Regions from separate parts of the Kitasatospora sp. NPDC059795 genome, predicted to be linked through region 2. Evidence: riboswitches for the same ligand, from Rfam matches in the RefSeq annotation. Region 2 holds a riboswitch; each other region holds the start of a gene.
What was found. Region 2 has a riboswitch for cyclic di-AMP ahead of ACFV4P_RS22895 (transglycosylase family protein). Riboswitches for the same ligand answer to the same signal wherever they lie in the genome.
Positions count from the first base shown of each region.

Region 1: it holds a riboswitch for cyclic di-AMP, as region 2 does, so the genes downstream of both, ACFV4P_RS19300 (transglycosylase family protein) here and ACFV4P_RS22895 (transglycosylase family protein) in region 2, are expected to answer to the same signal.
Region 3: it holds a riboswitch for cyclic di-AMP, as region 2 does, so the genes downstream of both, ACFV4P_RS11240 (NlpC/P60 family protein) here and ACFV4P_RS22895 (transglycosylase family protein) in region 2, are expected to answer to the same signal.

Region 1 is NZ_JBHWID010000008.1:350,586-360,600, reverse strand. It holds gene ACFV4P_RS19305 (hypothetical protein) at 1-1,555, opposite strand, end outside; cyclic di-AMP (ydaO/yuaA leader) riboswitch at 2,036-2,207, shown strand; gene ACFV4P_RS19300 (transglycosylase family protein) at 2,194-3,510, shown strand; gene ACFV4P_RS19295 (AMP-dependent synthetase/ligase) at 3,784-5,709, shown strand; gene ACFV4P_RS19290 (LacI family DNA-binding transcriptional regulator) at 5,781-6,827, opposite strand; gene ACFV4P_RS19285 (glycoside hydrolase family 13 protein) at 6,829-8,559, opposite strand; gene ACFV4P_RS19280 (sugar ABC transporter permease) at 8,601-9,503, opposite strand; gene ACFV4P_RS19275 (carbohydrate ABC transporter permease) at 9,554-10,015, opposite strand, start outside.
Region 2 is NZ_JBHWID010000011.1:108,564-118,578, forward strand. It holds gene ACFV4P_RS22865 (3-oxoacyl-ACP reductase) at 1-435, shown strand, start outside; gene ACFV4P_RS22870 (hypothetical protein) at 533-925, opposite strand; gene ACFV4P_RS22875 (SpoIIE family protein phosphatase) at 1,144-4,239, opposite strand; gene ACFV4P_RS22880 (pseudouridine synthase) at 4,375-5,322, shown strand; gene ACFV4P_RS22885 (diiron oxygenase) at 5,444-6,370, shown strand; gene ACFV4P_RS22890 (CapA family protein) at 6,483-7,634, shown strand; gene ACFV4P_RS22895 (transglycosylase family protein) at 7,657-8,754, opposite strand; cyclic di-AMP (ydaO/yuaA leader) riboswitch at 8,758-8,924, opposite strand; gene ACFV4P_RS22900 (MFS transporter) at 9,444-10,015, shown strand, end outside.
Region 3 is NZ_JBHWID010000004.1:371,351-381,365, forward strand. It holds gene ACFV4P_RS11225 (hypothetical protein) at 1-182, shown strand, start outside; gene ACFV4P_RS11230 (NYN domain-containing protein) at 358-1,767, shown strand; gene ACFV4P_RS11235 (NlpC/P60 family protein) at 1,974-3,008, shown strand; cyclic di-AMP (ydaO/yuaA leader) riboswitch at 3,374-3,524, shown strand; gene ACFV4P_RS11240 (NlpC/P60 family protein) at 3,539-4,600, shown strand; gene ACFV4P_RS11245 (NlpC/P60 family protein) at 4,810-5,862, shown strand; gene ACFV4P_RS11250 (hypothetical protein) at 5,988-7,142, shown strand; gene ACFV4P_RS11255 (carbohydrate kinase family protein) at 7,147-8,049, opposite strand; gene ACFV4P_RS11260 (glycosyltransferase 87 family protein) at 8,138-9,565, opposite strand; gene ACFV4P_RS11265 (glycosyltransferase family 4 protein) at 9,824-10,015, shown strand, end outside.

The DNA.
Region 1 (10,015 bases), on a different contig from region 2:
TGCCGTACAGCACCGAGGCGGTGCAGTCGAAGTCGTTCAGGTAGGCGCCGTGCTCGATGCCCCAGCCGCCGTTGTGGTAGGCGGCGAAGCCGGTGACGGTGTGGTGGTGTGCGGCGTTCAGCCAGACGAAGATGCCGTTCTCCAGGTTGTTGTGCGCCAGGCAGTTCTCGAACGTCCACACCCCCTCGCTGTTCTCCGGCCACTCGTACCCTGACGCGCCGGTGGCGCCCTGGACGCCGACGGCCACGCAGTCCCGGGCCGTCGAACCGGTGCCCGCGCCGAGGCTGAACCCGGTCAGCCGGTAGCCGCGCTGGTTGGGTTCGAAGACGGTGCGGGAGGCGACGCAGCCCAGGTAGCCGATGTCGTCGGACGGCCCCTGCGGATTGCGGGTGTCGCTCGGGCCGTCCCACCAGTACGCGTCCTCCCAGGTGTGGTGGGCGATGCAGCCCCGGAAGGTGATGCCGTGGCTCATGTGCGGCACGAACGCGTGGCTGCCCGCGTCGCGGACGACGACGCCCTCGACCACGGTGCCGCGCGAGGCGTCCTGCAGCATGTGGAAGTGCAGTCCGTACCGGCCGAGGACGGGTTCGGTGACGGGCTGCCCGTTCCAGCTGTCCTTCCCGGCGGCGCGCGGCCCGAGCCGGCTCAGCGCCGCGTGCCGGATGTCGGCCGGGCGGCTGGAGGTCAGGTGGACGTGGGCGCGGCCCTGTTCGGTGCCTTCGACCCGGACGTTGCGGGTCAGGTTGAGCACCTCCGCGCCGAACACCGCACCGCCGCCGACGCCCACCCGGGGGTGCGCGTGCTGGAGCGGCGCGGCGAGGGTGAGGTTCGGGCCGTCGATCCGCTGAATCGTCGCCAGGTCGTACGCCTCGGAGAAGCCCTCGGCGTCGGGCGGCGCGGTCGGGGTGACGGCGAGTTCGTCGCCCACCTGCCAGCCCTCGGGGGCGGCGGCCAGCCGCACCGTGCTCTCACCCGCCTTCAACTCCCCGGCGGCCCGCACCCACGCGGTCCGGGGTGCGCCGTCCAGGCGCAGGTAGCCGCTGCCGGTGACCCACAGGCCGGTGTCGGTGTCGACGACGGTCATGCCGCCGCCCTGGAAGCGGTGCTCGTCGATCCCGGGGAAGCGCAGCGTGTGCGTGTGCGCCGCATCGGGGGCGAGCGCGAGCACACCCCGCACCTCGACGTTCCCCCCGCTCTCCAGCGTCAGCGACCGGCCCTTGGCGAACACCAGCGAGCCGCCGGTGTCGATCAGCAGCGAGCCGACCCGGGCATCGGTGTCCAGCACCACCTTGTCGGTGATCCGAACAGCGCTCCCCGCCCCGGGTGCCTTCCCGCCCCACCCCTTGACGTCCGACCACTTCCGCCCACTCTCGTCCAACGCGGGCAGACCCTGCGTCGGCTGCGGGCCCGCGGGCGCCACCGCCGCCCCCGCGAGCGACTGCCGCAGCGCCACTCCCCCACCGACGGCCGTCACCGACCCGACCGCCAGCCAGGTCAGCATTCGCCGCCGCCCCAGCAACGGCCGCCGGTGCCGCCCGTTCTCCCACTGCTCCACGATGGCCGCCTCCCGAATCACCCAGCAGGGACTCCGAATCGTCGGGGGCAGCATAGGTGGCGGGTCCATCGGGAATCGGGGACTTCCACAACGGTTAAGCATTCTGACGTATCGTCATTCGTCAGTTCGACAGAAACGGGTGCCCGGCGGAGTTCCATGGTCCGTCAGCAAAGGCGGACAGAAGCACTCAAATCACCCCACTGACTCGATCGCAAATGCCACCAAGACGAACATTTACTCACCAAGCGGCATAACACCCTAAAACGGGCACAAGATCGCCAACTCCCTGACGGCGCAGCAGTTCTCGCCGACCCCACCGCAGTTCGCCGGGAATTCCTTGATCGCGCTTTCCGGGCCCGGTGACGGCCGTCACAGGCATTTGCTAATCATCCTTAAATCCGCTTAATCTCCTGCCCACGTTCGTGGACACACGGACCCAGCTCACCCGGAACGCCGAATCCTGCCGCCGGGCGAGCCGGCTCATGCGAAACGCACCGCGGCAGGGGCGGGGGAACCAGGTAAGTCGCCCTGGGGCGGTCCTGACGGACCGGTCCGGGGCTAGGGGTGAAGCCGGGCGCACCGGAAGGTGCGCGCGGCCGGGCAACTCCAGCCCGAATCCGACAGCTCACCTCGCAGGCGTGGGAGAGGAACGCACCTTCATGCTGCCCGTCAGCTCCAAGCGCGCCCGCCGTCTGATCGCCACCACCGGCGTGGTGGGCATCGGCCTCACCGTCCCCGGCCTGATGGCCGGCACCGCCTCCGCCGCCTCGGTCGCGACCTGGGACAAGGTCGCCCAGTGCGAGTCCACCGGCAACTGGTCGATCAACACCGGCAACGGTTTCTACGGCGGCCTCCAGTTCACCGCCTCCACCTGGGCCGCCTTCGGCGGTACCGCGTACGCCCCGCGCGCCGACCTGGCCACCAAGGACCAGCAGATCGCCGTCGCCGAGAAGGTGCTGGCCTCCCAGGGCCCCGGTGCCTGGCCGGTGTGCTCCGTCAAGGCCGGCCTGACCAAGGGCGGCGAGACCCCGCAGGTCGACACCTCCGCCAAGTCCTCCGGCTCGCAGGACACCGCGCAGAAGCAGTCCCCGGCCCCCAAGGCTCAGGCCCCCAAGGCTCAGACCCCGAAGACCCAGGCCCCGCAGAGCCAGGCCCCGAAGCAGGCTCCGAAGCAGCAGGCCCAGCCGCAGACCGCCCCGGCCGCCAAGGCGGACGGCAGCTACACCGTGGTGGCCGGCGACTGGCTGTCCGCCATCGCGCAGAACCAGCACGTCGATGGCGGCTGGCAGAAGCTCTACGACCTGAACCGCTCCGTGCTCACCGAGGGCGCGGACATGATCTACCCGGGTCAGAAGCTGGCGCTCGGCAACGTCTCGGTCGCCGAGGCCCCGGCCCAGCAGTCCGCCCCGGCCGCCAAGTCCTCCTCCAACGGCTCCACCTGGAAGAGCAACCGCTCCACGGGTTCCGACACCGCCCCGGCCAAGCCGAGCACCCCCGCCAAGCCGAGCACCCCGGCGAAGAGCACCCCCGCGACCACCACCGCGAAGACCACCACGACCACCACGACCAACGCCACCACCGCCGTCAAGGCGACCGGTTCGAAGGCCGCGGCGATCGACTTCGCGCTGTCCAAGGTCGGCCAGCCGTACATCTACGGCGGCACCGGCAACGGTGGCTGGGACTGCTCGGGCCTGACCCAGGCCGCGTTCCGTCAGGCCGGCATCAGCCTGCCGCGCGTCGCCGCCGACCAGGCCGACTACGCGACCCGTGTCTCGCTGAACAGCCTGCAGCCGGGCGACCTGCTGTTCTGGTCGAACAACGGCTCCAACTCGGGCGTCTACCACGTCGCGATCTACATCGGCGACGGCAAGTACGTCGAGGCCGCCAACCCGAAGTCGGGCGTGAAGACCGAGACCATCGCCAACTGGGCGCCGGACTTCGCCGGTCGCGTCTGACCCCTCGCACGGCACCCACGCACGGCACCCGCGCACGGCGCTCTCGCACGGCGCACATCCACCCGCACAACGCTGCCCCCGAAGACCTGGTCGGCTTCGGGGGCAGCGGCCTGTCCGACGTCGAAGCCGACGATCACGCTGGACGTGGACCTCGCGCTGGAGGTGCTGCTGAGCGACCAACCTCCGCTACCGGCAAGGAACTTACCGTCTAGTAAGTTTGCGACGGAGTCCCTACCCTGGGCGAACCCCCATCCCACCCAAGGGAGTTCGCTGATGGCACACCCCCTCGCCCGGGCCGCCCGCGCCGCGCACCTGCGCGACCGTGCACCCGTCGAAGTGCTGCGCGAGAACGACCGGGTCGTCGAGGCCCGCACCCCGTACCTGGTCCCGCCGCCGGACGCCGGCAGCCTCGCCGATCTGCCGTTCCGCAACGCCGAACTCGCCCCGGACGCCGAGGTGTTGACCAGGCGCCGACCGGGCGGCGGCTGGCAGCCGGTGACCGCCCGGCAGTTCGCCGACGAGGTCGCCGCGACCGCCCGCGGCCTGATCGCCGCCGGGGTGCGGCCCGGCGGCCGGATCGTGCTGATGTCCCGCACCCGCTACGAGTGGACGCTGCTGGACTTCGCCGCCTGGGCGGCCGGCGCGTCCCTGGTGCCGGTCTACCCGACCTCCTCGGTCGAGCAGACCGAGTGGATCCTCCGCGACTCGGGTGCGGTGCTGGCGGTCGCGGAGGACGCCGGCACCGCCGAGGCGCTCACCGCGGCGATCGCCCGCACCGGCGACACGGTGACGCTGTGGCGGCTGGACGAGGACGCCGTCGCCACCCTCGGCACGCTCGGAAAGGCCGTCCCCGATGGGGAGTTGACGCAGCGCCGGGCGGCGCTCGGCCCGGACAGCGAGGCCACCCTGATCTACACCTCCGGCACCACCGGCCGCCCCAAGGGCTGCCTGCTCACCCACGCCAACTTCCTCACCGAGGCGGCGAACTGCCACGCCATGCTGGAGCCGGTGTTCACCGCGGCGACCGGCGAGGCGCCGTCCACCCTGCTGTTCCTGCCGCTGGCACACGTGCTGGGCCGGATGATCCAGGTGACCTGCGTGTTCGGCCGGATCCGGTTCGGCCACAGCCCGTCCCTGAAGCCCGCCGAACTCCGGCCCGACCTGGCCGAGTTCGGCGCCACCTTCCTGGTCGGCGTGCCCTACCTGTTCGAGAAGATCCACCAAATGGGCCGGGCCGAGGCGCAGGCGAAGGGCGCGGTGCGGGTCTTCGACCGGGCCGCCGAGGTCGCGGTGCGCTACGCCCGCGCCGAACTCGCCGCGCTGTCCGGCGAGGGCGCCCCCGTCCCGCTGTCTCTGCGCCTCGCACACGGGCTGTACGACGCCCTGGTGTACCGCAGGGTGCGTCAGGCGATGGGCGGCCGGATCCGGTACGCGATCAGCGGCGGCTCCTCGATCGACCCGGAACTGCTGCTGTTCTTCGCCGGCGCGGGCGTGCTGGTGTACGAGGGCTACGGGCTGACCGAGACCACCGGCCCGTCCACCGTGAACCCGCCGCTGCGGCCCCGCCCGGGCACCGTCGGCCCGCCGGTGCCCGGCAGCGCGGTGCGGATCGCCGAGGACGGCGAGGTGTTCCTGAGCGGCGGCCAAATCTTCGACGGCTACTACGAGTTGGGCGCGGAGCGGCCCGAGCGGGAGCAGTGGTTCGCCACCGGCGACCTGGGGCGGCTCGACCAGGACGGCTACCTGACCATCACCGGCCGCAAGAAGGAGATCCTGGTGACCTCCGGCGGCAAGAACGTCTCCCCCGGCCCGCTGGAGGACCGGCTGCGCGCCCACCCGCTGATCAGCCAGTGCCTGGTGGTCGGCAACGGCCGCCCGTACGTGGGTGCGCTGATCACTCTCGACCCGGAAGCGGTGGAGCACTTCCTCCGCCAACGCCCGCCGACCGCCGCCACGGACACCGCCCCCGCACCCGAGATGACCAGCGCGATCCCGGTGCACCCCGCCGTGCTGGCCTCGCTCGCCGAGGCGGTCGGGGCCGTCAACTCGACCGTCTCACGCGCCGAGTCGATCCGCCGGGTGCGCGTGGTCGGCGGCGACTTCACCGAGGAACGCGGCCTGCTCACCCCGTCCCTGAAGGTCCGCCGGCAGGCCGTCACCACCGCCTACCGCCGCGACATCGAGCAGCTCTACACCTGAACACGCCTGCGGCCCCCGGGAGTTCCCTCCCGAGGGCCGCAACGGGTGCCACAAGCCACCAGCAAATAGCGTCAGTTGCGCGGACCGGACCCGGTGGAGCCGCGCATCACCAGCTCCGGCTGGAACATGAACTCCGAGCGCTGCGCCGGGTTTCCGCCGACCTCCTCCAGCAGCGCGTCCACGGCGGCCGTGGCCATCGCCTCGACCGGCTGGCGCACAGTGGTCAGCGGCGGCTCGGTGAACGCTATCAGCGGCGAGTCGTCGAACCCGACCACCGAGACGTCCTGCGGCACCGACAGCCCCCGGCGGCGCACGGCGCGGATCGCGCCGAGCGCCATCATGTCGGAGCCGCAGACGATCGCCGTGCAGCCCTTGTCGAGCAGCGCCTGCGCGGCGGCGTGCCCGCCCTCCACGCTGAACAGCGTGTGGTGGATCAGGTCCGCGGCCTCGTCGGCGGTCCGCCCGGTGAGCTGCTGGAGCGCGGCGGTGAAGCCCTCGATCTTGCGCAGCACGGGGACGAAGCGCTTCTGTCCGACCGCCAGCCCGATCCGGTCGTGCCCGAGCTCGACCAGGTGCTGCACGGCCATCCACATCGCGGCCCGGTCGTCCGGGGAGATGAACGGCGCGGCGATCTTCTCGCTGAAGCCGTTGATCAGCACGAACGGGACCTGGCGGCCGGAGAGTTTGGCGTACCGGTCGTGGTCGGCGGTGGTGTCGGCGTGCAGTCCGGAGACGAACACGATGCCGGCCACGCCGCGTTCCACCAGCATCTCGACGAGTTCGTCCTCGGTGGAGCCGCCCGGGGTCTGGGTGCACAGCACCGGCGTGTAGCCGTGCCGACTGAGCACCTGTTCGATGACCTGGGCGAGTGCGGGGAAGATCGGGTTGCTGAGCTCCGGGGTGATCAGGCCGATCAGCCCGGCGCTGCGCTGGCGCAGCCGGGTGGGCCGTTCGTAGCCGAGCACGTCGAGCGCGGCCAGCACCGTCTGACGGGTGGTCGCGGAGACGCCCGCCTTACCGTTGAGTACGCGGCTGACGGTGGCTTCGCTGACCCCCGCCTGGGCCGCGATGTCGGAGAGTCGCGCTGTAGTCACGACCCCAGAGCCTACTGCGGCCATCTCAGACCGCCCACCATGCGGTGCTGTCGGCGGGCAGTTCGACGCTCTCCCCGTCCGACTCGACCGCGGCCTCGGCGGTGGAGGACAGCAGCATCCGACCCGGCGCGGCGATCCGGACGGCCTCCCCGGTGGTGTTCGCAGTGCACACGAACGACCCTTCGGCGGCTTCGCGACGGAACATCAGCACGCCCTCGGGGGCGGCCAGCCACTCGACCTCGGTGCCGGCGCCGAGCGCGGGCTGCTCGCGGCGGACGGCCAGCGCGGAGCGGTACAGCTCCAGCGTCGAGGTCGGGTCGCCGGCCTGGACCTCCACCGAGAGTTCGGCCCAATCGGCGGGCTGCGGCAGCCAGCTCGGGCCGCCGGCGACCGGGCCGAAGCCGTACGGCGCCTCGGTGCCGGACCACGGGATCGGCACCCGGCAGCCGTCGCGGAAGCCGTCCTGGCCGGCCTGCCGGAAGAACGACGGGTCCTGGCGGACCTCGTCGGGCAGGTCGGTGACGTCCGGCAGGCCGAGCTCCTCGCCCTGGTAGATGTACGCGGAGCCGGGCAGCGCGAGCATCAGCAGGGTGGCGGCGCGGGCCCGTCGGAGGCCCAGCGGGCGGTCGCCGGCGGTGCGGATCTGGGTGCCCAGGCCGCCCGGGTTGGCGAACCGGGTGGCGTGCCGGGTGACGTCGTGGTTGGACAGCACCCAGGTGGTGGGGGCCTGCACGGGGCGCATCGAGTCGAGCGAGAGGTCGATCACCTCGCGCAGCTTCGCGGCGTCCCAATCGGTGCCCAGGTACTGGAAGTTGAACGCCTGGTGCAGCTCGTCGGGGCGGACGTAGTTGGCGGTGCGCTGGACGGTCGGGGTCCAGGCCTCGGCGACGCCGATCCGGTCGCCGGGGTACTCGTCGAGGATCTTGCGCCAGCTGCGGTAGATGGCGTGCACGCCGTCCTGGTCGAAGAACGGCATGACGTCGTTGCCGAGCAGCTTCAGCTGGTCGTGGCTGCCGAGGTCGGGCAGGCCGGGGGCCTTGACCAGGCCGTGGGCGACGTCGATGCGGAAGCCGTCGACGCCCATGTCGAGCCAGAACCGCAGGATGGAGCGGAACTCGTCGGCGACCGCGGGGCTGTCCCAGTTGAAGTCGGGCTGCTCGGGCGCGAACAGGTGCAGGTACCACTCGCCGGGGGTGCCGTCGGGGTTGTCGCTGCGGGTCCAGGCGGGGCCGCCGAAGATGGACTCCCAGTCGTTGGGCGGGAGTTCGCCGTTCTCGCCCTTGCCGGGGCGGAAGTGGTAGCGCTCGCGCAGCGGGGAGCCGGGGCCCTCGCGCAGCGCGCGCCGGAACCACTCGTGCCGGTCGGAGGAGTGGTTGGGCACCAGGTCGACGATGATCCGCAGGCCCAGTTCGTGGGCGTCGCGGATCAGCCCGTCGGCGTCCAGCAGGGTGCCGAACATCGGGTCGACGGCGCGGTAGTCGGCGACGTCGTAGCCGGCGTCGGCCTGCGGGGAGGCGTAGAACGGCGAGAGCCAGACCGCGTCCACGCCGAGGTCGCGCAGGTACGGCAGGCGGCTGCGGATGCCGGGCAGGTCGCCCATGCCGTCCCCGTTGCCGTCGGCGAAGCTGCGCGGGTACACCTGGTAGATGACCGCGTCCCGCCACCAGCCGCCTCTGGAGGCCCCGGTGGTCGCAGCAGTCGTCCGAGCGGCGGGAACGGCGGCGGGCCGGGAGGCGTCGGCCAGGTTCTGGGTCATTGGACAGTCATCCCTTGGGTGCTGTGGAAGGTGACGGAGGTTCAGGACTTCGCGGCGCCGGCCGTCAGACCGGTCACCAGGTGGCGCTGCACCAGGTAGAAGACGAACGCGGCGGGGATCGCGATGAGCACCGAGGTGGCGGCCATCAGCTGCCACTGGTGGTCGTGCTCGCTGACGAACGAGGACAGGCCGACCGCCAGCGTGTACTTGCTGGACGAGAGCATGAAGGTGGAGGCGTAGGCGACCTCGCCCCATGCGGTGAGGAACGAGTAGAACGCGGCCACCGCCAGGCCCGGGCGGGCCAGCGGCAGGATCAGCCGCCAGAAGGTGCCGAACGGGGACAGCCCGTCGACCCGGCCGGCCTCGTCGATCTCCATCGGGATGGTGTCGAAGTAGCCCTTCAGCAGCCAGGCGCAGTACGGCACGGTGGTGGCCGAGTAGACCAGGATCAGACCGGTGTAGCTGTCCAGCATCTGCAGGTTGGACAGGATGTAGTACATCGGCACGATCAGCACCGCGATCGGGAACATCTGGGTGACCAGCAGGGTCCACATCAGCTGGCGGTGGCCGGGGAAGCGCATCCGGGAGACCGCGTAGCCGGTGGAGGCGGCGATCAGGACGCCGATCACGGTGGTGCCGCCGGCCACGATCGCGGAGCTGCCGAACCAGCTGAGGAAGTCGGTGTCGGACAGCACCCGGCTGTAGTTGGCGAAGGTGGCCTTGTCCATGATCTTCGCCGGGTGCAGGTAGTCGTTGTCGTCCGGCCCGAGCGAGATGTACGCGATGTACAGCACCGGGAACAGGGCGATCAGGCTGGCGAGGATCAGCGTGCCGTGCGCGAGCACGGAGGCCGGCTTCGAGGACTCGCCGCGCGCCCGGACCTTGGCGGGTCGTCCGGCGGGCTTCGCGTCCTCGGTGGCGGGGCGGTCGGCGGTGAGAGTCATGGGGCTACCTGCCTGGTCGTGGTCCTTGGGGTTCAACTCGGCCGCGGCGCTCATCCGTTGGCCTTCTCGTTCCGGGCCAGCCAGCGGCGGTAGAAGGTGGTGAAGACGATCAGGATGGAGAGCAGCAGGATTCCGTAGGTCGCGGACTGCGCGTAGTCCGCGGGCTGCTGGCCGAAGCCGAGGCGGTAGGCCCAGGTGACCAGGATCTGCGCGTCGGGGGCGCCGGAGCCGAACAGCAGGAAGATGACGGCGAACTGGTTGAAGGTCCAGATCACGCCGAGCAGCACGACGGTGGAGGAGACGGTCCGCAGGCCCGGCAGGGTGACGTAGCGGAACCGCTGCCAGGCGGAGGCGCCGTCCATCTCGGCGGCCTCGTACAACTCGGCCGGGATCGACTGGAGTCCGCCGAGCAGCGAGATCATCATGAACGGCACGCCGACCCAGGTGTTGACCAGGATCGCGGCGCACTTCTGCGCCAACGGGTCGGACAGCCAGCCGGGTTCGGGCAGGTG
Region 2 (10,015 bases):
AACCTGACCTCCGTCTACCTGTGCTGCAAGTACGCGATCGGGCACATGCGGCGCCAGGGCAAGGGCTCGATCATCAACACCGCGTCCTTCGTGGCGGTGATGGGCGCGGCCACCTCGCAGATCTCCTACAGCGCCTCCAAGGGCGGGGTGCTGTCGATGAGCCGCGAACTGGGGGTCGAGTTCGCCCGGGAGGGGATCCGGGTCAACGCCCTGTGCCCGGGCCCGGTCAACACCCCGCTGCTGCGCGAGCTGTTCGCCAAGGACCCGGAACGGGCCGCCCGCCGCCTGGTGCACATCCCGCTCGGCCGGTTCGCCGAGCCCGAGGAGATCGCCGCCACCGTCGCTTTCCTGGCCAGCGACGACTCCTCCTTCATGACGGCCAACACCTTCCTGGTGGACGGCGGCATCTCCGGCGCCTACGTCACCCCGCTCTAGCCGTCGGGCGCAGCGCAACGGCCGGGCGGGTCGCGAGGACACCGCCCGGCCGTGAGGCCCTGCGCCGTTCAGCCCGGACGGGGCGTCGGGGGTGCGGTCACTCCGAGGAGAGCGCGTCCCCGCCGACCGCGATCGCGCTGCCGCCGTAGGCCAGTGCGTCGCCCTCGACGGCGTCGGCGTTGCCGCACAGTGCCTCGGCGTTGCCGTCGATCGCGATCGCGTCGCCGCCCTCGGCCCAGGCGTCGCCCTGGACGGCGTCGGCGTCGCCGCCCAGCGCACCCGCGTCGCCGTTGACGGCCGCGGCGCTGCCGCCCGCGGCCCAGGCGTCGCCGTCGATCGCCACCGCGTCACCGTTCTGCGCCACCGCGTCGCCGCCGACGGCGATCGCCCCGTGCGGGTATTCGTCGGCGGAGGCAGTGCCCGCGGAGCCGAACAGGGCGAGCCCGGTGAGGAAGGCGGCGGTGGTGAGCTTGGCAATGCTGGAACGCATCTGTTCCTCCATGGTTGGTGCCGAACGCGACCGGTCGCGACCGATCCTGGAGGAGGCCCGACCTGCGGCGCGCGCCTTCGCCCGTGTCGTCACCCGCCCGGGGCAACGCCAGTGCCGTGACGGGTGAGTGGGGTACCGCCGGATGACGTACCGGACGGAGGTGCGGTGGATTCCCGTTCAGGAGAAGGGAGTTGAGGAGGAGCGGTATGACGATCGGATCAGCGGGCCGGGAGTTCCATCTCGAACCAGACCACCTTGCCGTCCCGGGTCGCCCGACTGCCCCAGCGGTGCGCCAACTCGTTGATCAACTGCATGCCCCGGCCGCCCTCGTCGTGCGGACTCGACGGCCGCAGCCGCGGCTCCCGACTGTCCGCGTCCGACACCTCCACCGTCAACAGCGCGCCCCGGAACACCCGCAGTTGCAGCGGCGAACCGGCGTGCATCAGGGCGTTCGCCAACAACTCCCCGGTCAGCAGCACCACCGGCTCCACCAGTGAGGTCAGCCCCCAGCCGGTCAACGTCCGCCGGGTGAACTCCCGGGCGTGCCGCAGCAGCGCCGCATCGCCGGACAGCGGCAGCGTCGCCAACCGGTCCTCGCCGACCGGCCCGGCATGCGCCATGATCACCGCGACGTCGTCCTGCCCCATCGTCGCGCCGAACGCGTCCAGCACCACGTCGCAGCCCCGCTCCAACGTGCCCTGCCGGTGCGTGACCGTCTCCCGCAGCAACTCCAGGCCCTCGTCCAGATCCTGGCCGCGCCGCTCCACCAGCCCGTCCGTGTACAGCACCAGCAGCCCGTCCTCGCGCAGCGGGAACCGGATCGACTCGAACGGCACCCCGCCCACGCCCAACGGCGCCCCCGGCGGCGGCTGGACGAGCCGAGCCTGCCCGTCGTGCTCGGACACCACCGGCGGCAGATGGCCCGCCGAGGCGAGGATGCACTCCTCGTCCACCGGGTCGAACACCGCGCACACGCAGGTCGCGAACTGGCCCTCGCCGAGCTGCGCCGTCGCGTCGTCCAGCCGGCGCAGCACCCGCGCCGGATCCAGGTCCAGCGTCACCAGCGTGCGCGCCACCGTCCGCAGTTGGCCCATGGTGGCGGCCGCCCGGATGCCGTGGCCCATCACGTCGCCGACGATCAGCGCCACCCGGCCGCCGGTCAACGGCACCACGTCGAACCAGTCGCCGCCGATCTCGTCGCCCACCGTCGACGGCAGATAGCGGTGCGCGATCTCCAACCCCGGTGTGTGGTGCACGTCCTGGGGCAGCAGGCTGCGCTGCAGGGTCAGCGCGGTGTCCCGCTCGCGCCGGTACAGCCGGGCGTTGTCGATGCACACCGCCGCCCGCGCCGCCAGCTCCTCGCCGAGCGCCAGGTCCGCCGCCGTGAACGCCTCCGGATTGGCCATCCGCGCGAACTCCACACCGCCCAGCACCTGCCCGCGCGCCAGCAGCGGCACCATCAGGTACGAGTGCAGACCCGCGTCCAGGCTCGGCTGCACCCGCTCCGGATAGGTGACGATCCGGCGCAACGCGAACTCGTCCACGTGCGGCACCAGCACCGACCGCCCGGTGCGCATCGCCTGCGCGTACAGGTGCGCGGAGTGCGAGGACCCGCCGACCTCGTCCGCCGCACCTGCCAGCTTGGCGTCCTCGCCGTCGCCCGTGCGCTCGCCGATCGCGACCGCCCGCAACAGCACCGACCCCGACTCGGGCACCGGCTCCGGATCCTCGTCCGCCATCACCGCCTCGCGGATGTCGACCGTGACGAAGTCCGCGAACCGGGGGATCACCACCTCCACCAACTCCTGCGCCGTCCGGTGCAGGTCCAGCGTGGTGCCGATCCGGGTGGACGCCTCGTTCAGCAGGGCCAGGCGCTGCTGCGCCGCCTCGGCCGTCTCCAACGCACGCTGCCGCTGCTCGGCGGCGTCCCGTTCGCGGGTGTACAGCAGCGCGTTGTCGATCGACACCGCCGCCCGGCCCGACAACTCGGACGCCAGCGCCACGTCCGCCTCGTTGTACCGCGCCTCGGTGCGCGAACGCAGGAACGTCGCCGTGCCGATCGCCGAACCCCGGGCGATCAGCGGCACCACCATGAACGACCGCACCCCCTGCTCGTGGATCGCCGACGCCCGCACCGGGTCCCCGTCGAACCACTTCATTGCGGGGGAGTCGGCGTGCGGCACCAGCACCGGCCGGCCGTGCGCCAGCGACCACGCGTACGGGCTGCCCGGGCCGTAGTGCTGCACCGTGCCGACCGGGCCGATCGATTGCATCCCGCTGTCCGAAACGGTGTGGAACGCCAAGCGGCGCAGCACCGCGGACCGGTCGGAGCGGTCCGGCAGCGCGACCTCCGCGCCGCTCACCATCGACTCCAGCACCTCGACCACCACGGCGTCCGCCAGCCGCGGCGCCGCCGTCTCGGCCAGCTCACGGGCGGTGGTGGCCAGGTCCAGGGTGGTCCCGATCCGGGCGGACGCGTCGTTCAGCAGCGCCAGCCGCTGCTGGGCGGCCTCGGCGGCGATCTCCGCCTCGAACCTGTCGGTGATGTCCACGACGGTCACGCACACCCCGAGCACCTTGCCGTCCGGCTGGTCCAGCCGGAAGCACGCCACCGACCAGGCGTGCTCGCGCTCCGGGTCGGCCGGCGTCCAGCCGTGCGTGCGGGCGTCCAGCACCGACTCGCCGTCGGCCAGCACCTGCGCCATCATCGCCTCGACCTGCTGCCCGTCGATGCTCGGCAGCACCTCGGTCAGCCGCCGCTTGATGCTCTGCTGCCGCGACACCCCGTTGAACCCGGCCAGCGCGTCGTTCAACCGGACGAACCGCAGCTCGGTGTCGAACACCGCCATGCCGACGGGGGACTGGGTGAAGAAGCCGTCCAGAATGGCCAGGTCGGAGGCCAGTCTGCGCACCGAGCTGACGTCGGACGCCACCGCCAGCACCATCGGGACGCCGCCCGGGCCGACGATGGGAAAGGTCCGGAACTCCAGCCGCACCAGGTGCCCGTCCCGGTGCCGCACCGGGAAGATCCCCGAGAACGGGCGGCCGTCGAGGATCCGGGAGAACAGCTCCAGCACCTCCGGAAGCCGGTCCGTACCGACCAGCAGGTCCGCGGCCCGGGCTCCCACCGCCTGCTCGGCGGGGAAACCGAGCAGGGTCTCCGCATCCGGGCTCCAGTGCAGGATCCGGCCGTCGGCGGAGACCAGGGCCGTCGCGACCGGAATGGCCAGCAGGCCGTCCGGCAGCTGCGCACCGCCCTCCGCGAACGGAGAACTGGGGCGGATCCGGTGAATGCCCTGCTTGTCGGTGTCCATCTGGCCACCTGCCGTTCCGGGGGCGGGTACCGCCCTGCCATCGTCGCACGCCGGGCCGCCCGCGCCCAGACGGGTGATCGGCCGCTATCGTGGACCGGATGGACACCCGTCGGACCGACCACCGGGCGGCGCCCGATGGCGCGTAGGCCCCCCGCCCCCGTCAGCCCCCTGCCGCAGCGCGACGGCATCGACCCCGTCCACGTACGCCTGCCGATCGACGGGCCCTGGCCGACCGTCCGGGCCTACCTGGAGGAGCGCTACGGCACCGCCGTCGGGCCGGGACGGATCGCGGCGATGCTCGACGCCGGCGAGTTCGTCGGCGCCGACGGGCCGATCGCCCCCGCCGCGCCCTACCGGCCCGGCGGCCACGTCTGGTTCCACCGCGAACCCGGACCGCCCGAACCCGTGGTGCCGTTCCCCGTCGAGGTGCTGTACCGCGACGAGCGGATCGTCGTCGCCGACAAGCCGCACTACCTGGCCACCACGCCGCGCGGCAGCCACGCCACCGAGACCGCGCTCGCCCGGCTGCGCCGCGACCTCGGCCTGCCCCGGCTCAGCCCCGCGCACCGCCTGGACCGGCTCACCGCCGGCGTGGTGCTGTTCGTCGCCGACCCCGCCTGCCGGGGCGCCTACCAGGGACTGTTCGAACGGCGGGAGACCGTCAAGACGTACGAGGCGATAGCCCGCCACGATCCGGCGGTGAGCCTGCCGACCACCGTGATCGACCGGCTGGTCAAGGACCACGGCCGACTGGACGCCTACCGGGTGCCGGGCGAACCGAACGCCGAGAGCCGGGTCGAGTTGATCGAGACCCGCGACGGCCTCGGCCGCTACCGGCTCGCCCCGCGCACCGGCCGCACCCACCAGCTCCGGGTGCACATGAACGGGCTCGGCCTGCCGATCCTCGGCGACCCCATCTACCCCGAACTGCTGCCCGAACAGGACCCCGAGGACTACCGGCGCCCGCTCCAACTGCTCGCCCGCTGCCTGGAGTTCACCGACCCCGTGGACGGCACAGCACGGCGCTACGTCAGCGGGCGGGTCCTGGCGGCATGGTCCGACCCGGCCGGCTGGCGCGGCTGACGGACCATCAGAAGGGCGGCGGGCGCCGTCTTCTGCGCATTGTATTGACGGGCAGTCTAATAACTTCTACCTTCGCGGGCAGTGGCACCGTTCCACTCCACCCCACCGCGAAGGAGCCGGCATGCCGCCCCAGCCCGCCGCCACACCCGGCGCCCCCGACCGCGAGCGCACCGCCCCCGACCGGGAACGCACCGCCGAACGTCTGCTCGCCTCCTCCGCGAAGCTCTCGTTCGACCCGCTCAAGGACGTCGACTGGGACGCCGACCCCGTCCCGGGCGCCTACTACTGCCCGCCCCGGCACCTCTCCCTCTACGGCACCGGCCTGTGGGAGCGGATGACCGAGGACGAGCGCATCGAGCTCTCCAAGCACGAGGTCGCCTCGATCGCGAGCGTCGGCATCTGGTTCGAGGAGATCCTCATGCAGATGCTGCTGCGCCACGCCTTCGACCGGGACCCCACCAGCAACCACGTCCAGTACGCGCTCACCGAGATCGCCGACGAATGCCGGCACTCGATCATGTTCGCCCGCATGATCGCCAAGATGGGCGCGCCCTCCTACGGTGCCGGATTCGTCGCCCACAACCTCGGCCGGCTGTTCAAGGCGATCTCCACCCACAGTCAGACCTTCGGCGGCACCATGTACGTCGAAGAGATCCTGGACGCCTTCCAGCGCGAAGTGATGAACGACGACACCCTCCAGCCGCTCATCCGGCAGGTCTCCCGGATCCACGTCATCGAGGAGGCCCGGCACATCAGCTACGCCCGCGAGGAACTCGTCCGCAAGCGCCTCGGAATGGTGCAGCGACGCTGGGAGCAGCTCTTCCTCGGCGTGGTCATCTACTTCGCCACCACCGCGCTGATCCACCCCCGGGTCTACGCCGCCGTCGGCATCGACCCGAAGGTCGGCAAGGCCGTCGCCCGGGCCAACCCGCACTGGCGCAGCACCAAGATCGAGATGGCGCGGAAGGTGATCGGCGTCCTGGACCGGGCCGGACTCGTCGGCGGCGCCAACCGCTGGCTGCTGCGCGCCGCCGGAGTGATCGCCTGAGCGACGGGGGCTGTCGGCGGCCCGGTTGTGACCGTTCGGTGCGGAAGCGGCCTTCCGGTGCGGAAGTGGCGCAGATACAGTGCGACGCACCGAACGATCCGGGGGGATCACCATGCGCCGCGCACCACTCGGCACCGCCGCTGTCGCCGTCCTGCTGCTCACTGCCGTCGCCGGGTGCGGCGGACCGACACCACCGGGCGGAGACGGGACGACGGCCACCGCCCCCGCCGGGGAATCCGCCGGGGGCACGTCGTCCGCGGTGCCCGGAAACGGTGGGGCGGAGGACAGTGCCGGGGCGAGCGCGGCATCGAGTGCCGGGGCCGGTGCCATCACGGTCGCCTTCGCCGGCGACGTCCACTTCGAGGGCCGGACCGCCTCCCGGCTGACCGCCCCCACCGCCGAGACCGCGCTCGGGCCGATCGCCAAGACCCTGGCCGCCGCCGACCTCGCGGTGCTGAACCTGGAGACCGCGATCACCGGCCGGGGCAAGCCCGAACCCAAGACCTACACCTTCCGCACCGGCCCCAAGGCGCTCACCGCGCTCAAGGACGCCGGAGTGGACGTGCTCTCCCAGGCCAACAACCACGCCGTCGACTTCGGCGCCGACGGCCTCGCCGACACCCTCGCCGCCAAGGCGAGCTCCCCGATCCCGCTGATCGGCATCGGCAAGGACGCGGCCGAAGCCTTCGCGCCGCACATCGCCACCGTGCACGGGACGAAGGTCGCCGTGCTGGCGGCGAGCCAGGTCGACGAACTCACCAACCAGAAGTGGCGGGCCGGCGAGCACAAGGCCGGCATCGCCTCCGCGTTCGACGAGAAGTCGCTGCTGCACGCCGTCACCGAGGCCAAGGCGCAGGCACCCGTGGTGCTGGTCTACCTGCACTGGGGCGAGGAAGGCGTCGCCTGCCCGACCGCCGCGCAGAAGACACTCGCCAAGAAGCTCGCCGCCGCCGGAGCCACCGCCGTGGTCGGCACCCACGCCCACACCATGCTCGGTGCGGGCATGCTCGGGAACACCTATGTGGCGTACGGCTTCGGCAACTTCCTCTGGTACGGCACCTCGAACTACACCGCCTCCGACGAGACCGGCGTCACCACGCTCACCATCACCGCGGACGGGCGGGTCACCGGAGAAACGTTCACCCCCGCGCACATCGACGGTCGGGGCGTTCCCGTTCCGCAGGCCGGCAGCGCGGCGCAGGCCGCGCAGAAACGCCGCGACGGACTGCGCGGGTGCACCGGGCTGGCCGCCGTCCCGAACTGACGGCGGCCGGCCCGGGCGGGCGTCAGCCCAGGTTCAGCACCTGGCCCGGGCGGATCAGGTCCGGATTCTCGCCCACCACCTGCTGGTTGCCCTTGTAGAGCTCGGTCCAGCCGCCGCCCAGCTCGTGGCTGCGGGCGATGTTCGCGAGGGTGTCGCCCGGGCCGACGGTGTACGGCTGCGGGGACGGAGGCGTGGTGGCCGGGGCGCTCGACGCCGGCGGGGCGTCGGTGGACGCGGGCGGGGCGGTGGGCGCGGACGTGCTCGGGTCCGGGGTGGTGGGTGCCGGGTCCGGGGCGGGCGAGTGGCCGTTGCCATTCTCGGCGCCGTTCCCGTTCGCGTTGCCGTTCCCGTTGCCGTGCTGGTCTTCGGGGGGCGTGGTCGGGCTGGGGGTGGCGCTCGGGTCGGCCGGAGTGCCCGGCGCGGGCGGGGTGGCCTGGGCGTCCGGGGTGGTGGTCGGGGACGGCGTGGCCGTGGGCGGCTGAGGACGCGTCAGCTGCATGTAGCGCTCGTACAGGCTCTGGTGGCTGGTCCAGAACCAGGCGCCGTTCTTCTGGTACCAGTACACGTGGTAGATCGGGTCGTAGCCGGGCAGGCCGGAGAACACCGGAGCGGCGTTCGGCGCGGCGACGGTGCCGTCCGCGGCGGAGTTGACGGCCGCTGCGCCGCGGGCGCCGCGCAGCGCACCCGACTCGTCCGCGGAGTCGTTGTTGTCCACCACGCCGGGGGCGCTGGCCGTGCGAAGGTCCGCGGAGTCCACGCAGGAGGCCCACGGCTGCGGGCCCTCGGTGGCCAGGATGCGTTCGGCGACCGCGATCTGCTGGCTGCGGGTGGCCTCGCTGGGCAGCTCGGCGTACTGGGCGCCGCCGTAGTCGACCCAGCGCTGGGCGGTGATCTGGAGGCCGCCGTACAGGCCGTTGCCCGAGTCGGAGGTCCAGTTGCCGCCACTCTCGCAGGCGGCGACCCGGTCCCAGACCGAGCTGGGCGCGGCGTGTGCGCCCGTCGTGGCGAGCAACGGCAGGGCGAGGCCGACGCCGGCGACGCCTGCCGCGGCGATCGCCCGCTCGGCGGCCTTCTCCGCCGGGCTCTGCCGACGGTGGCGCCCGGAACCCGTGAAGAGCATGTCCGGTCCTCTCCGCACGCCTGCGAGGTGAGCTGTCGGGTTCGGACCGGGAGGAGGCCCGGCCGCCGCGTTCCGGTCGGATCCGGTGCGGGCGGCTTCACCCCTAGCCGTGGGGACGGCGACGTACCTGGTTCCCCCGTCCCTGTCCAGGGTTGTGGTGGTCGACCCGACAACACGGCGGACAGGGTTCGGCGTTGCCGCGTGCGGGACCCGGCGGTGCGGGCGGGACCGAGCCTATTCACTCGAACGGACCAATCACAAGCTCATCGCGCCCGGATCACGGGTGCGTCACGTGGGCTCGGGCGCCCGTCGGGCACGGAACGTCCTTGTGGGAGCGGGGAAGTGCGGCGTCCGTGCGTGGGCGACCTGTTGACGGTCGTTCGGGACGTCGGGCGCGGCCGGGCGTGCTTGGGGCGTTGGGCAAGGTCGGGCGATCGGACGGCCGGTCGGTCGGAAGGGGGGGTGCGAAAGTCTGGCCGATCGGTGGGATTGGGATGCGGGAAGGAGGGAAGGCCAGCGGCCGGTTTTCGGGCGAATCGGGCTGGGTGGCAGTCAACTTCGGTGTTGATGACGGCAGTTGAGGTAAATCGGGGCATTGGTCGCGTTGTGGATAAATCACGCGACAGGCTGTTCCGGGGCTTCCTACCATCGCGGTGATCGCTTTTCCCCGACCTGTTGTGGAGGTGCCCGTGGCTGCGCTGATTCCCGAAGTGCTCCGGGTGGAGCGCCAGTTCGCCCGCCTGTTCGTCGGCCAGTCGCTGTCGATCCTGGGTGATCGCGTGTCGTTCGTGGCGCTGCCGTTCGCGGTGCTGTCGATCGGCGGCTCGGCCGTCGATGTCGGGCTGGTGACCGCGGCGGGCCTGTTGCCGATGCTGGTCTTCACGCTGATCGGCGGGGTGTGGGCAGACCGGATACCGAGACAGCGGATCATGCTGGTCTCCGACCTGGTGCGGTGTGCTGTCCAGGCCGCCGTCGCGGTGCTGCTGCTCACCGGGACGGCCCGGGTCGGGGTGCTGGCACTGCTGATGGTGGTGTTCGGAGTGGCGGACGCATTCTTCCTGCCGGCCTCGACCGGGCTGCTTCCGCTGCTGGTGCCGAGTGAACGGCTGGGCGAGGCCAACGCGTTGCGCGGGTTCGTGCACTCGGTGGGCCTGGTGGTCGGTCCGGCGTTGGCCGGTGCGCTGGTCGCCCTGGTCGGGCCGGGCGGAGCCCTGCTGGTGGATGCCGTGAGTTTCGCCGCCAGCGCCGCCGTGCTGGCGAG
Region 3 (10,015 bases), on a different contig from region 2:
CCCGGGTGATCGACTTCGTGCACTTCGACCTGTCCGGCGACTCCAAGGTCGAGGAGACCCAGGTGCTCGCCGAGACCGTCGAGTCGGTGCGCTGCCGCTGGTGCAACGCCGTCGACCAGGTCGAACTGGTGGCCCGCCCGGGCGCCGAGGAGTCCGCGGACGGCGGCTCCGAGCAGGGCTGACGCACTTCCACCGCCCCGCGTTCCCGTCCGCGCCCCGGACGGGAACGCGGGGCGGACTCGTCGGCGGGGTGCTGTCGGTGCGGCACGGTAGACGGGACAATTGCAAGCAGCGGCGGACACCAACGCCCCCGGCACCCGCCGGGGCCCGCCCGGACCAGGATCGGAGCCGAGAACTGTGGCGGAGGCAGCGCACGCGCCCACGGGCACGGACGGGACCGCGCCCGGTCCGGTCCAGCAGACCCCGGAGACCGCCCCGGGCGGCGAGGACGGCAACGGCGAGACGGCCGGTCGGGCGCTGCCCGAGGGCGTCCGCCGCCGGGTGGTGGGCATCGCCTCCGACGCGCTCGGCGGCATCCCGGCCGGCGAACTGCCCGCCGCGCTGCGCCCGTACGCCAAGTTCACCCCCGCCCGGCGGGCCAAGTACGCGGCCACCGCGCTGGCCGCCGCGCTGGAGTCCGACCCGGCGTTCCGGGTGCGGATAGCCGAGCGGCTGCGACTGGGCCAGCCCGACCTGGTGCGCGCCCTGGAGGCGGGCACCGTGCCGGCCGCCGCCGACCCGATGGACGTGGCCGCCGCCGCCTACCTGGTGCGGCCCACCGGCTGGGGGCGGCTGGTCGAGGAGGCCGGCGAGCAGGCCGAGCGGGTGGACGCCGAGGGCGCCGCCGCCGAGGCCACCCGGCTGGCCGAGAGGCTCCAGGAGGAGCTGGCCGAGGCCCGCGCCGCCGCCCGCGCCGAGCTGGACCGGCACCGCGCCGAGTCCGAGGGGGTGCGCCGGGAGGCCGACTCGCTGCGCAAGAAGGTCCGCTCGCTGGAGGCCGACACCCGCCGGGCACAGGCCGAGACCCGCCGGCTGACCGCCGAACTGGAGGCCGCCCGGGCCGCCGCCGCGGCCGAGCACAGCGCCGCCGAGATCGAGGCCCGCCGGCTGCGGCACCGGATCACCGAGCTGGAGGCCGCCGTGGAGACCGGCCGGCGCACCGCCCGGGAGGGCCGCAGCGTCGAGGACATGCGGCTGCGCCTGCTGCTGGACACCGTGCTGCAGTCCGCGCAGGGCCTGCAGCGGGAACTGGCGCTGCCGGTGACGGCGCTGCGCCCGGCCGACCTGGTGGAGGCCGTGGAGCCCGGTTCGGCCTCGCCGCACGCGGTGGCCCGGCGCGGCCTGGCCGAGGACGACCCGGCGCTGTTGGACCAGCTGCTGGCCATCCCGCAGGTCCACCTGGTGGTGGACGGCTACAACGTGACCAAGACCGGATACCCGCAACTGCCGCTGGAGCAGCAGCGGTTGAGGCTGCTGGGCGGCCTGGCGATGCTGGCCCAGCGGACCCAGGCCGAGGTGACCTGCGTGTTCGACGGCCAGGACCTGGACGTGCCGGTGATCATGGCCCCGCCGCGCGGCGTGCGGGTCCGGTTCAGCCGGACCGGGGAGACCGCGGACGAGCTGATCCGCCGGATGGTGCGGGCCGAGCCGCAGGGCCGGCCGGTGGTGGTGGTCTCCGCCGACAAGGAGGTCGCGGACGGGGTGCGCAAGGCCGGCGCCCGCCCGGTGGCCTCGGTGCTGCTGCTGAACCGGCTGTCGCGCAGCTGAGCGGGGTGATTCGGACGCACTGACGGGCGGTCAGCGACGGTGGGGCGTCCGGAGTGTGTCGGTGTGGTGAAGAGGGGCGGGGAACGGGAACCGAAAGCCCCCCGGGAGTGGACGCGGGGGTGGAGACTTCACTAGGGTCTGGCGTCAAACCTATATTCCGGACTGTCGCTCGATCGGGTGAGTCCAGAGGAAGAAGGAGCACCACCTTGGCCTCCCACCGCCGTCCCAAGCAGCCGAGTCGCGCCCGGGTGACCGTGCTCACCGCTGCCGCCGCGACCGCGGTCGCCCTGTCGGCCCAGGTGAGTGCGCACGCCGCGCCGGCCAAGCCGAACAAGGACGAGGTCAAGGCGCAGGTCGACAAGCTGCTGGACGAGCAGGAGCAGGCGGCCGAGAAGTACAACGGCGCCAAGGAGAAGGCCGACCAGCTGCGCAAGCAGGCCGACCAGCTGCAGGACCAGGTCGCGCGCGGCCAGGAGCAGCTGAACGAGCTGTCCTCCGGGCTGGCGGCGGTGGCCGGCGACCAGTACCGGCAGGGCGGCATCGACCCGTCGGTGCGCCTGATGCTCTCCTCCGACCCGGACGGCTACCTGTCCCAGGCGTCCTCCTTCGACCAGGCCGCCAGCACCCAGGCGGAGACCCTGAAGTCGCTGGAGGACCAGCAGCGCCGGCTGAGCCAGCAGAAGCAGGAGGCCGCGGCCGTCCTGGCCGAGCTGGACAGCTCGACCCAGGCGCTCAACGACGCCAAGAACGAGGTCAAGAGCAAGCTGGAGGAGGCGCAGAGCCTGCTCAACACGCTCTCCGCCGCCGACCGCCTCTCGATCACCCAGGGCGGCGGCACCGCCTCCCGCGGCGCCGACCGGGTCGACCTGAGCAACCTGCCGCAGGCCGGTGGCTACGCCGGTGTCGCGGTCTCGAAGGCGCTCGGCAAGCGCGGCGCGCCGTACGTGTGGGGCGCGACCGGTCCGGGCAGCTTCGACTGCTCCGGCCTGATGGTGTGGGCGTACGCGCAGGCCGGCGTCTCGCTGCCGCGCACCTCGCAGGCGCAGGGCAGCGTCGGCGCCAGCGTGGGCACCGACTGGCACAACGCGCAGCCCGGTGACCTGGTGGTCTACTACGGCGACCGGCACCACGTCGGCATGTACATCGGCGGCGGCATGGTGGTGCACGCGCCGCACACCGGTGACGTCGTGAAGACCATGCCGGTGGACGCGATGCCGATCTCGACCATCCGCCGGGTCTGACGACCCGAAGAATCGGACATATGCCCACAGAGGGCCGCAACTGACGCGCTGTGACACGCCCGGACGGGTCGAGATACCGCTGTGATCTCGCACACGTCCGGGCGTCGCGTTTTCTGTGCGGGCACCGGGAAATGCTACGCACTGCGCAACGAATCCCTTACATTCGGTCAGTTTCGTCCTTGTAATTGACTCAGATTCAGATTTTTTTCGGACAAGGATTTGAACGGATCACGGATCGGTTACTAGGGTCTTGGTTCGACCGCCGCAGAGTCGATCGCCCAAGGGGGGCGACGGCGGAGGTCGCCGCCGAGTCCGTGACGCAGCGGGCGGATCGTCAGAACGCGATCCGCCGACGGGGATGCCCCACCGGGGTGCTGTCGAACGGAGCCGGGGAACCACGTTCCCCCGGGGTGAATCGGCGCCAGGTCGGCCGCGACAGCGGTCGGTGAGGCGCTGTAGGGCATCTCTTCCGGCCCGAACCCGTCAGCTCACCCGGTAGGCGGTGTGTGAGGAAGAAGGAGTCCGCCTTCGTGGCGTCCCATCGTCGTCCCAAGCCCGTCGGCCGTGCCCGGGTCTCGATTCTCACTGCCGCTGCCGCCACCGCCGTGGCGCTGTCCGCCCAGACCGGCGCGCACGCCGACCCGGCGCCCACCAAGGACCAGGTCAAGCAGCAGGTCGACCAGCTCAACGAGCAGGCCGAGGTGAAGACCGAGGCGTACAACGCCTCCGCGGAGAAGCAGCAGGCCCTGCAGAAGCAGGTCTCGCAGCTCCAGGACCAGCTGGCCCGCCAGCAGGACCAGGTCACCACCGTCCAGGACAGCCTGGCGAACATCGCCGCGGAGCAGTACCGCAACGGCGGCATCCCGCAGACCATGCAGCTGATGCTCTCCAGCAACCCGGACGACTTCCTCGGGCAGGCGGGCGCGCTCAACACGGTCGGCGCCACCCAGTCGGACCTGCTGAAGAGCTTCAAGTCGGAGCAGGCCAAGCTGGACGGCCAGCGCAAGGAGGCGGAGCAGAAGCTCGCCGAGCTGGACACCACCACGAAGGCCCTGCAGGCCGACAAGGACGACATCAAGGGCAAGCTGGCCAAGGCGCAGGAACTGCTCAACACGCTCACCCAGAAGGAGCGCGACGAGCTGAACGCGGCCGAGGCGAAGGCCGCCGACGCCTCCCGCAGCCAGGCCGAGCGGGCCTCCCGCGACACCACGCGCACCGACCTCAGCGCGCCGGCCCCGGCCGGCTACGCGGGCGTCGCGATGAGCGCCGCGCTGTCGAAGCTGGGCAGCTGGTACTCGTACGGCGCGGCCGGTCCGAGCACCTTCGACTGCTCCGGCCTGATGCAGTGGGCGTACGCCCAGGCGGGTGTGTCCATCCCGCGCACCTCGCAGGCCCAGGCGGGCGCCGGCACCAACATCGGCACCAACATCGCCAACGCCAAGCCCGGCGACCTGATCATCTACTACGGCGACATGCACCACGTCGGCATGTACGTCGGCAACGGGCAGATCGTGCACGCCCCGCACACCGGCGCGCAGGTCCGCTACGAGTCCGCCACCGTGATGCCGATCGTCAAGATCGTCCGGATCTGACGGACCCGCACTCCGCTCGGCCCGGCACCCCGCACAGGGGGTGCCGGGCCGTAGTCGTTCCGGTGTCCGATTCGCGGTCGAATATTCGATGTTGTCGGGGTTTGGACTGGATCCGTCCGACTCGCTAACCTCTGCCCCGGCCCCCCGTGCGGACGGCCGCCCGACCAGCGGGCGGCGACGGGCAGGCCGTAGGAACGGAGCCGTCGCACGTGTCCGTGCACCGTCGCCCCCCACTGCCCGGTGTCCAGCGCTTCGCCCGCGCGCTGGCACTCACCGCCGCCGCGACCGGGGTGCTCCATCTGGGCGTGGCCCCGGCCGGCGCCGCACCGGCCGATCCGCCCGACCGGACCGACGTCAAGGCGCAGGTCGACCAGCTGTACGAGGAGGCGGAGCAGGCCTCCGAGAGGTACAACGCCGCCCAGGAGCAGCAGAAACGATTGCAGCGCGAGGCCGGTGAGCTGCAGGGCCAGGTCGCCTCCGGGCAGGACGACCTCAACCGGCTGCGCGCCGACCTCGGCGCGGTGGCCGCCGCCCAGTACCGCTCCCAGGGCCTCGATCCCACCGTTCGGCTGATGCTCGACAACGATCCGGCGTCCTACCTGGCCGGCGCGCGTGCCCTCGGCCAGGCCACCGCCCGGCAGAACGACGTCCTGCGCGACCTGAACGAGCGGCAGCGGCGGCTGGACCAGCGCCGGCAGGAGACCACCGCCAAGCTCGCCGAGCTCGAAGCGGCCCGGCAACGGCTGGCGGCCGCCAAGGACGAGGTCCGCAGCCGGCTCACCCGGGCCCAGCTGCTGCTGGGCGGCCTCGGCGCCGCCGAGCGCGACCGGCTCGCCGCCGACGACGCCCGGGACGCCCAGCAGCGCGCCACCCGCGGCACCGACCGGCTCGACCTCGGCGACGAACCCGCCGCCTCCGACCGCGCCGCCGCCGCGTTGAACGCCGCCGTCTCGAAGATCGGCTCCCCGTACGTGTACGGATCCACCGGCCCCGGCGCGTTCGACTGCTCCGGTCTGATGTACTGGGCGTGGCGGCAGGCCGGAGTGACCCTGCCGCGGACCTCGCAGGGACAGGCCACGGCCGGTCGGCGGGTGAGCCTCGCCGAAGCCCGGCCCGGAGACCTGGTGATCTTCTTCAAGGACAGGCACCACGTCGGCATGTACGCCGGCGGCGGTGTCGTCGTGCACGCCCCCCACCCCGGCGCCAGGGTCCGCTACGAGAGCGTCGGCGCGATGCCGGTCAACTCGGTGGTGCGGGTCTGAGCCAGCACGAGCCCCTGGTCACCGACCTGCCGCCGGAAGCCCCGCGGCAGGCCGGGGCTTCGCTGTCCCGGCGGGCCGCCCTGCTGGTCGCCGCCGGGTGCGCCGCCCAGCTGTCGCTGCCCCGGGTGCTTCCGGCCGGGCCCGCCGCCCCGGCCGCCGTCCCGCCCGGGCCGGGCGCGCCGTCCGGCGCCCGGGACGCCGTCGCGCAGGTGCTGGCCCGGCGGGCGGGCGCGATCCTGCGGCGCGACCCCGGCGGGCTGCCGACCGCGGCGGGCGCCGAGGAGGCCGACCGGGACCTGCTGACCCGCACCGCCGCGATCCGGTTCAGCGAGTACACCCTGCGGCTCACCACCTTCACCGAACCCGTGCCCGGCGTCGAACGGTTGACCGTCGGCGCCGAACTCGGCTACCGGATCGCCGGCGTGGACGACTATCCGGCGCTGCTGGAGCGGCAGATCGACCTCCAGCGGGAGCCGGCCGGCTGGCGGGTGCTCCGGGAGGTGCCCGTCGGCGCGGTCGCGCCCTGGGACCTGGGCACCGTCCGGACCGCCAACGGGCAGCACAGCACGGTGCTGGGCCTCGGCGAGGAGGCCGAACTGGCCGACCTCGCCGAGCTCGCCGACCGTGCGGTGCCCACCGTGGAAGGCGTCTGGGGCCCCTGGAGGCCCGGCCGGCTGCTGCTCGAACTCCCGCTCACCGTCCAGCAGTTCGCCCGCCGCATGGACGTCTCGGCGGACGCCTACCAGGGCATAGCGGCCGTCACCCTGGCGGTCGGCGGCGCGCCGACGCACACCCCCGCCGACCGGATCGTGGTCAACCCCGACGCGTACCGGCAGCTCAGCCCGCTGGGCCGGCGGGTGGTGGTGACCCACGAGGCGACCCACGTCGCGACGCGGGCCGACACCAGGTCGGCCACCCCGCTGTGGCTGTCCGAGGGCGTCGCCGACTACACCGGCTACCAGGGCACCGGGCGCACCACCCGGCAGATCGCCCCCGAGCTGGCCAGGGACGTCCGGAACGGGCGGATGCCCGTCGGGCTGCCCACCGACGACGCCTTCACCGCCGGTTCGGCCGGGATCGCCCAGGCCTACGAGCAGTCCTGGCTGGCCTGCGACCTGATCGCGCGCCGGCACGGCCCGCAGCGGCTGGTGGCGCTGTACCGGGCGGTCGGGCAGAACGGCAGCGGCGGCCTGGACCGGGCCTTCCGGACCGAACTCGGCCTGGGCGTCGCGGAGTTCACCAAGAACTGGGAGTCCGAGGTGGCCACCCTCCGGGACTGATCGGTCAGCCCGCCAGCGCCCGGTCCAGGCCCGCCGCGTCCAGGAACGCGGTGTGGGTGCCCGCCGTGGTGCAGGCGAACGCGCCGGCCGCCGAGCCCGCGCGCATGCACTCCTCGACCGGGCGGCCCGCCAGCCGGCGCTGCAGGAAACCGGAGACGAACGCGTCGCCCGCGCCGTTGCTGTCGACGATCGGTGCGCCCGGGTCCACCGCCGGGAAGTGCCGCGGCGCCTCGTCCTCGCGGGTCAGCAGGAACGCGCCGTGCGAGCCCGCGGTGGCGACCACCAGTTCGGCCCGGCCGTGTTCGAGGATCGACCGCATCACGGCCTCCGGACGGTTGCCGAGGCCCGCCGCGGACAGGAACACCACGTCCGAGCGGAGTGCGTAGAACCGGTGGTGCTCGTTCTCGCCGTCCCAGGCGTGCAGGTCGGTGGAGCTGGGCAGGCCCAGGCGCTCGACGTCCGGGTACATGTCCCGGTTGACGCCGGTGATCGACAGGTGGACGTGCCGGGAGCGCTCCAGCAGCGGCAGCCAGAACGCGCGCGGCAGCCGGGCGTCCGCCGGGTGGCGGCCGTCGTAGAACGAGAACCGCAGGCCGTCCGCGTCGACCAGGTTGACGCTGCGCGGGGTGCCGTTGGGGGCGGGCAGGTGGCTGAAGTCCAGACCGCGGCGGGCGTACTCGGCCAGCACCAGGGCGCCCTGCGGGTCCTCGCCGAGGAAGTCGGCGAGCTTGGTGCGCAGACCCAGCGCGTGACAGGCCAGCGCGACGCCGTTGCCGGTGTGCGCCGGGTAGTCGAGGACCGGGGGGACGTGCGCCGAGTCGCGGCCGGGCGGGATCTCCAGGCGGTCCACCCGGACGATGGTGTCCACGCCGACGCCGCCGACGATCAGGATGTCGTAGTCGATCATCCGGCGATGGTGGCAGCGAAAAGCCCGGCCCTGCAAGCACTTTCAGAAACTTGCAGGGCCGGGCGGCGGTCGGGTCCGGCCGGGGCGGTCAGGGCCGGTCGGCCGGGGTGAGGTCGTCCAGCAGGTCCTGCTCGTAGGCGATGCCCGGCCGCACCGGGTACTGCGGGCCCACCTGACCGGCCGGCAGCACCACCGTGGTCACCGCCTCCCGGCGGCGGGTGGAGCGCCACAGCCGGTACGCCGAGACCAGGGTGGCGGCCAGCAGCACCAGGTTGCGGGCCGTCAGCACCAGCACGCCGGGCAGCTCGCTGCGGTTCACCGTCCCGAACATCACCGGGAATTCCAGCGTGGTCAGCACCGTCGCCACCAGCACCAGCACCGCCACCGGGCGCTGGCTGGTGTGGCGCACCGTCAGGCACACCGCGGCCAGGCCGACCACCCAGATCATGTACTGCGGGCTGATCACCCGACTGGTCGCGGTGAAGATCAGCAGCGCGCACAGCGCCGCGTCGAAGGTGGTCGCCGAGGTCCAACGGGCCGCCCGCAGCCGCCAGATCAGCAGCCAGCCGAAACCGGCCACCGTCATGCCGACCATCACCTTGGAGATCACCGGCACCCACGGGCCGAGGAACTCCACCGAGCCGTAGTTCATCGTCACGGTGCCGTGCCACGACCCCGCCAGCTTCGCGAAGTGCAGCGGCAGCGCGCCCAGCGACTCGATTTCGATGCCGCGCTCCGACTGGAACTTCAGGAACTCGAACGCCCCGTTCATGCCGGCCGTCAGCAGGAAGCCCAGCGCCCCCGCGAACGTCGCCGCCGACGTCCACGCGCGGCGGGTGCGGCGGCCGCGCGGGGTGCCGAACAGCGCGAGCAGCGGCCAGATCTTGAGCAGACCGCCCAGGCCCAGCAGCACGCCGCCCAGCGCCGGGCGGCGCAGCACCACCAGCAGACCCGCCACCGCCAGCGCCGTCACGATGATGTCGTACCGGCAGTACACCGTCGGGCCGAGCAGCGGCACGCCCACCAGCCAGAACCACGCGCCCAGGTAGCTGCGGCCCCGGCGCACGCCCGCGCGCATCAGCAGGGCCATCGCCGCCGCGTCCACCGCCACGCAGATCACGAAGAACGACACCAGGTACGACCACGGCAGCAGGCCCGGCAGCAGGATCACCAGCGCCGCGCCCGGCGGGTACTGCCAGGTCACGTCGTCCAGCGGGAACGTGCCGGTGCAGAGCACCTCGTACCAGCTGTGGTAGATCACCGAGACGTCCGCGGTCACGTCCGTGCTGGCGATCCGCAGCACACCCGAGACCACCAGGACGAGCAGGGTCCGGGTGACCACCCAGCCGGCCCCCAGGACCCAGAGCGGACGACGGCTCGGGGCGGGGGTCTGCGGCGCTTCCTGCGCCTGCTGCGCGGGACCGGGCTGCGCGGGGACGGGCGCGGCGGAACCGGGCGAGGCAGGCAGCGCCGGGGGCTCCGAACTTCCGGGCCGTTCGGCCTGGGCTGACTCCACTACGCTCCTTCGGGTCGTCGCGTACGCACCGGTACCGGGCAGGCGCGCCGGGGGCACCGGTTAAGGACCACCAGCACACCGCATCGGTTGCGGCGATGTCCTCTAACTTCTCCGAACCGTGTCCGAACCTTCGGGCCTGCGACGGTCCCGCCGCCGTGGACGGTGCGGGCCGCGTTCCCGGCGGACGGGCACGGTGACCTATCGTACGGACCACTCACGGGTACTCCGAGCACCCCCTGACCGAGCGAGCCGCGGCACATGAACAGAACCCTCATCGTCACCAACGACTTTCCGCCCAGGCCAGGCGGCATCCAGGCGTTCGTCCACAACATGGCCGTCCGTCAACCTGCCGGCTCGATCGTGGTGTACGCATCCACCTGGCGGGACGGTCGGGAAGTGGCCAAGTTCGACGCCGAGCAGCCCTTCCCGGTGATTCGCGACCGCACGAGG